Regions from separate parts of the Microbulbifer sp. ABH2_005 genome, predicted to be linked through region 1. Evidence: riboswitches for the same ligand, from Rfam matches in the RefSeq annotation. Region 1 holds a riboswitch; the other holds the start of a gene.

Region 1 (3,474 bases):
ATCCAGAACGACAAGACTGCCTTCGTCCAGCCCTTCTTCTTCTCAATCAAACTGGATATCAACTGCAGCAACCATTCCTCTTGTGCATTCACCAGCAGCTCTTTGCACATCTGCATAAAATCGACAGGGGGAATAGCCATAAATCTTTTTATATAAAGTGCATTTAGGATAGAACGCATTACATAAAGCAGTTTTTTGACTTGAATTTCTTTGGAACCCTCATCATTTTTTCGAGTAAATTTGGAGTAACAATTAAATCCCATACTTATATAATGGTGCGCCAAGGCTCTTGGTTGCCAGCATTTTTTGGCAAGGCTGCGAAGTTCATCCAAAAACGCTTGATGACTGAGATAAACTTTTGGAGAGAACAACCATTCAATCAATGTCGGGTTGCTTCCCCGTAACAAACCCAATGCTTTGCTGATATCCCAACCAACCAGATCAAGCTCATCACCTAGCGCTTTATCAAAGGGCACCTCCACAACATCTCTTGGGTTTCCAAGAGTCAGTTAGTGGTTAAGATCTCGCTTGTAAATAAAACGCACATCCCAGTCACTATCTAGTGACTCAAAGCCCCATGCCCGGCTGCCAGATTCACAGGCATACAAAATTTCTATGCCCTTCTCAGCCTCAAGTGTTTTTATTCTATTCTGTATCACCAATTCCATAGAATGCTATCTACCAATTTACCACTGTAGAGAAGTAAAACCTAAACCGCTCACTAGAGGCTCCTTCCCTTTACTTTATAGCCACCGACCAAGTATCCCAGCAATGACCCAATAAGAACTGGAAAAGAGATCAAACCCATTAACAACCATCGATCCTGTTTAAAATGCACATCGAAGTGAACCAATGAAACATAAGCCACTGCGCACATCGCGACAACAATGGCAATCAGCACTCCCCAAGTTACAAGATTCGCCGACAAGACCGCACCGCAACTTTTACAGGTACACTGTATCGAATTGATGCCACTACACCAGCCAATCAAAGCTATGGGCTTCTCATTACAATCAGGGCAATTTTTCATTTTTACACCAACCTCTAAATCTAAGCTAAAACTAGCTATAGCCTCGCACCTGCGGCCTGAAATTATATTTAATATTCATCTATGCAGAAACGTCCCCTCTACATTAACCCAAGCTTTGGAAGAAAGGGAATAACAAGGAGGAACACTGACTATCACGCCCCTCCAATCCCTATAACACTACCACCCATACCCAAAACGTCCCATAGAAACCCAAGCTCGAAGGTTAAGAGTGCCTTCTTCCCATAATGAGCGAAACATCTGCTATCATCGCGCCCGCAAAAACCTAAGGGGTGGCCAAGGCCTGAGATGCTGCGAGATCAAGAAGATCTTTTGAGCAAACCCTTGAACCTGATCCGGTTAATACCGGCGTAGGAATAGGTAGGCATGCCAAAGCCCTTCCCTCGTCGCGCTCCGGGTCTCTTTCATTAGTGTTGATCCGAGAGAGAACCATGAAGAAACTGTTCACAATCCACCCGATTGCTTTATCCATCGGCCTTATTGCGGGCTCGCCTAGTGGATTAGCTTTAGCTGCAGAGCCCATGGACAGGGGGCTTGAAGAGGTGGTAGTGACGGCTCAACTGCGCGATACCAACCTGCTCGAGCTGCCAGGCAGCGTCAGTGTAATGGACGCTAGCAGTATTGAGGCGCGAGGTGCTGGCAACTTGGACCAGCTGTTGAATATGGCACCAAATGTCAACTTCTCTACTGGCGCTTCACGAGGACGCTTTATTCAGATTCGCGGTATTGGTGAGCGCAGCCAGTTTATCGACCCAGTTAATCCTTCCGTAGGTTTGGTCATTGACGGGATCGACTTCACTGGTCTTGGCCTGGCTGCCAGCACCCTGGATATCGAACAGGTAGAGATCCTCCGAGGCCCTCAAGGCACCCTGTATGGTGCTAATGCCCTGGCGGGCCTGGTCAATATGCGCAGTGCGGCACCCACTTCAGAAACTACAGGCAAGGTCTCTGCCGAACTGAGTGAATATGGTGGCCGCAGCCTCTCTGCCATTGGCAGCGGCAGCCTGACCAACCAGCTTGGCTTTCGTATTGCCGCCAGCGAGCGAAAGTCCGATGGCTATATGGAAAACCAGTACCTGGGCCGCGATGACACCAACAATATTGATGAGTCCGTGCTGCGTGGCAAACTGGCTTACTCACCGAGTGACGACTTACAGCTCGGCCTGACACTCTTCTACCTTGATGCCGATAACGGCTACGATGCCTTCTCTTTATACAATACCCGCGAAACCCTCTCCGACAAGCCCGGTCGGGACCAGCAGGAAAGCTGGGCAGGCGCTTTAACTGGGCAGTGGTCGGGTAACCAAAATTTTATTCTTGAAACCACCCTAAGCCTCGCCAATTCCGATACCGAATACGGATACGATGAAGACTGGAGCTATACCGGCATTCATCCTTTGGAGTACAGCCAAACTGACAATTACCAGCGGGACAAGGACAATACCAGCCTGGATCTACGCCTGCTCTCCACCGAGGCCTCCAAACTCTTTGCAGGGCGCACTAGCTGGGTACTCGGTGTTTATCATCGCCAAGAACAAGAAGACCTCTTGCAGGCTTCCGGAGTAACTGGAGGTACAATCACTGAATACAGCTTTTTTAGCAGTGAGTTTGATACCAAAAACAGCGCAGTTTATGGGCAGCTGAGCACCACACTGAGCGACACCTTCAACCTGATTAGCGGGCTTCGCCTGGAAAGGCGTAGTGCGGATTATTCTGATTCCTATGCCACCAAAGCAGATAGCAGTGAGGACTTGTGGGGTGGAAATATAACCTTGGAATATCATTATTCCGAGGACACTTTACTGTACGCCACCGTTTCACGTGGCTATAAGGCAGGGGGGGTGAACGGGGCGATCATCGCAGAGTTTGCGGGTAATGTAGAAGCTTACCGTGAGATGTTCGAGTTCGATACAGAGCATTTGCTTAACTACGAACTTGGAGCCAAAGGCAATTGGCTGGGTAACCGTTTACAGGCCCAGCTAGCGGCCTTCTACCAGGATCGCAACGATGTTCAAGCCAAACAATCACTTTTCAACCCTGAGAGTAAAAAGTTTAGAGAGTATCTGGGCAACGCAGCGGGCGGTAAAACTTATGGCTTTGAGGCGGAAATAAATTTCCAGGCTACGGAAACTGTACGCCTCTTCGCTTCTGCAGGCTGGTTAAACGCCGAGTTTGAGGACTTTATTAGTAGCACCCACGTAGACACGGAGAAGGACAAAGAAACCGGTATAGTGCTACCGGTAAATCTGGATGGCCGTGATGTAGCTCATGCACCAAGCTATCAGTTCTTCACTGGCACCGAGATTGATCTCAGTGCCCACTGGGTACTGCGTCTGGAATTGGAAGGCAAAGATGAGTTTTACTTCTCCAATAGCCATAATGAAAAATCCACTGCCTACGAATTGCTCAACGCCCGCCTCACTTAT
Region 2 (3,474 bases), 1.3 Mb from region 1:
CTTGTGAATAGCCACATGGCCCGGTCCTTCGATCATGGTCTGCACATCGTGCTTCCAGGCAACTTCTGTGAGCTCGCCAAGAGTATGCAGCTCTCCGAATTGTGCCTCATCATTGGCATCGGCGATGGAACCTGGGCGCAGACCATCACCGAGGCTAAAGCTCACATCGTAAGCTTTCATGATTTCACAGATTTCTTCGAAGTGGGTATAGAGGAAATTCTCTTTGTGATGTGCCAGACACCATTTGGCCATGATAGAACCACCCCGCGAAACAATACCGGTCATACGTTTCGCTGTAAGCGGTACATAACGCAACAGCACGCCAGCATGGATGGTGAAATAATCCACCCCCTGCTCCGCCTGTTCAATTAAAGTATCGCGATAGACATCCCAGTTCAGGTCTTCGGCAATGCCGTTCACTTTTTCCAGCGCTTGATAAATCGGTACTGTGCCAATAGGCACCGGAGAATTTCGCAAAATCCATTCACGGGTTTCATGAATATTGGCGCCAGTGGAGAGATCCATCACGGTATCGGCACCCCACTTGGTGGACCAAACTAGCTTTTCCACCTCCTCTTCAATAGAAGAAGTCACCGCAGAATTGCCAATATTTGCATTCACCTTACACAGAAAATTGCGCCCGATAATCATCGGTTCCACTTCCGGGTGATTGATATTCGCGGGAATAATCGCCCGGCCTTCGGCGACTTCCCTGCGAACAAATTCGGGAGTGATTTGCTCGGGAATAAAAATACTATCGCGCGCTTTTTGATATTGGCTTTCACTCATTTCTGAAGCGAGCTTGGCGCGCCCCATATTTTCACGAACAGCGACAAATTCCATCTCCGACGTGATGATGCCGCGGCGGGCATAATGCATTTGCGATACGTTTCTTCCCGGTTTAGCCCGACGCGGGCTGGGAAGATTTTCAAAGCGGATATGATCCAGCCCTTGGTCTGCCATACGTTTCTGGCTGTAGGCGGCTTGGCGGGAATCCAATTGCTCTGTATCGCCTCTAGCTTCTACCCAGCCCTGACGCAACTTGGGTAGCCCCTGGCGTACATCGACACTGAAATCAGGTTCAGAATAGGGTCCAGATGTATCGTATACGGTGAGCGGCTCATTGGGCTCCAGAAGGGGATTATCTGCATCTCCACCTACCACGCTATCCCCCAGGCAGATTTGGCGAGCGCCAACCTGAATATCCGGCGTTTCCCCAGGTAAATACACCTTTCGTGAATTGGGAAAAGATTGAACCGTAAGGTTCTCAAGAAATGCTTTAGCAGAATCGCGGCTGGCAGCGCGGGTGGATTTTCCGGCTTTGCCGGATTGTTCAATGATCTCGGACATGCGTAACCTTAAAGCTTGAGGATTTAAAGGTCGCAGCGTCCAGGGCACACGCAAAGAGAAAAGCCGCCAAACTGTAAAAAAACAGGCGACTTCAGATCTTGTTCCCTACGCGGGGGTTACCCCGATCAGGTTCAACGGATCTCGCAATAGCGATCTCAGCCCACAGGCACTCCGACAAGTAGAGCGCAGTATAGTGGAAGCTCTCGAATATGAACAGGTGGTCGATCTCAACTTTCAACAGACTCTAAATAACCCTCTCCATGGTGCTACAACCAAAAAATCTCGATGCTCTAGGCGACAAAAATTCAACACGCTTCAACTTATTTGAAGCTGACCCAGCGGTCGATATCATTCCCACCGGCACTCATTCCACGTCAACCTAAACTGCACAGGTTCACCGATCCAGTTTTAAAACAATAATGAACTACGACGAAAGTCGGTGTGGGAGAAAATACAATGTGGAATAGATATGGAGTTATAACAGCACTCGTTTTAAGTGTTATGTCGATACCGACAGCTTTAGCTGCCCCTTCTAAATCCGTTGCTGCTGGTGACAGTATTACCATGGCATTCGGAGCAGACTGTACCCGTAACAAGTATTTCTGGGATTTGTTTTGTCTCCTCGGTGGAGACCAACCAGAACACTCCTGGTTTGATGGTGATAAAAACTCCGTTGAGAGTATTTACGATAAGTACAAGATAATTTCACCCAACATGGCTGCGAATAAAAAAGCTGCTGAGTCAGGGGCAGAAATGCGCGGAGGAAAGAAGAACTTTGCTGTTCAGGCTGATCGAATTTTATCTCAATCAAATATCCCCGACCACGTAGAAGTTGTTCTTGGAGGAAACGATATTTGTAACCGGGATTGTACCGATCCCAATAACTGTGATGATCCTCTATACACAGAAAGTGAGTGGCGCTCAGCAATTCAAGCGGGCTTAGATAAACTCGTCGATGGTCTTCCCAATGGATCTACCATTCTTTTAGGCTCAGTACCAAGGGTGCAGGATCTGCGAGCAGCCGGCTTAGCCAAGCAGTCAAGCAACTCCCGGGTAAATTGTGAACATGTTTGGTCAACCTTTGGGATTTGCAAAATAGCCACTAATGGCGGCAGTTTAAATGGAGAAGACTTTGCCACTCGCTACGGCGCAATTACTGCAGCTCAACGTCGCTACAATGAAATTCTCGTTGAGGAGGCGGAGAGCTATAATGGCACCAATGGTGTTGAAGTGATAGCCGAGTATACTGGGGAAGATGAGGTAAATGCTGGTACCTTTCAGTTTGGCAAAGATGACATTGGTGGTGGAGATTGCTTTCACCCCAGTATTCAGGGCCAAAACATCGTTGCCGATCTACTTTGGCAGGGCAATCCAGATAAATAATTAGTTGTCCACTCGGTGAACATTGGGCCCTCCTGAATACTTCTCAGTGGGCCCATAACTATTTAGCTTTCTTTACCTTTCTCAAGCTATCTTCAATCCTTCTCAAAATAGCCCTGCTCTTCAACGACATATTGTATTCGCTGGGGCAACCCCTTTCGCATAAAAGCTACATCGATAATCTGACCGCTGGTAAGGGCATCCCATAGGTTATTTTGACCACTATGTACCCAGCTATCATTAACTCTCATTAGGACATCATTCTCTTGAAAGCCCAGGGCGGTGAAGAACTCATTATTTGTGATACCTTCGAGTCGCATCAGGTGATGCCCCTCAACCTCCAATTCGGCCTCGATAAATTTGGCTTCCAGAACTTCCCGTTGCTCCAACTGCTTACTCAGCCAAGACTGCCCTAAGGTAAGAACTCCTGAAGAAGCTATCAGCTGGCGGCTCCCGGGTCCCAAAGGCTGCTCAATGCGCCGTTTTAATTCAGCATTCTGTTCATAGGAATGCGTCTGTAAAATATCAGTACCCCCCTTCCCTTTCAAAGGTAACTTCTCCAGACCTGCTTTGCTTTCAATAACTACATAACTAGAGTGAAGACGGAGCAAGGAGGCACCAGCTACCAATTCTTGCCCTACATTAAAATATTTAGCCGCAGCTTCCTTTACCTGGATCAACGCCTTTGATTTGCCCTTAACACTGGATTCACTAACCCCCAGTAAAGTAAGTGGCAAACCGGTG

The links. Region 1 has a riboswitch for thiamine pyrophosphate ahead of ACXAFI_RS07305 (TonB-dependent receptor). Riboswitches for the same ligand answer to the same signal wherever they lie in the genome.
Region 2: another riboswitch for thiamine pyrophosphate. It lies ahead of thiC (phosphomethylpyrimidine synthase ThiC); the one in region 1 lies ahead of ACXAFI_RS07305 (TonB-dependent receptor).

The regions. Positions count from the first base shown of each region.
Region 1 is NZ_JBSWWI010000001.1:1,665,946-1,669,419, reverse strand. Features, by position in the region: partial or broken gene ACXAFI_RS07310 (nucleotidyltransferase domain-containing protein) at 1-668, opposite strand, end outside; TPP riboswitch at 1,307-1,422, shown strand; gene ACXAFI_RS07305 (TonB-dependent receptor) at 1,480-3,474, shown strand, end outside.
Region 2 is NZ_JBSWWI010000001.1:2,999,172-3,002,645, forward strand. Features, by position in the region: gene thiC (phosphomethylpyrimidine synthase ThiC) at 1-1,350, opposite strand, end outside; TPP riboswitch at 1,436-1,534, opposite strand; gene ACXAFI_RS13110 (SGNH/GDSL hydrolase family protein) at 1,792-2,733, shown strand; gene ACXAFI_RS13115 (thioredoxin domain-containing protein) at 2,826-3,474, opposite strand, start outside.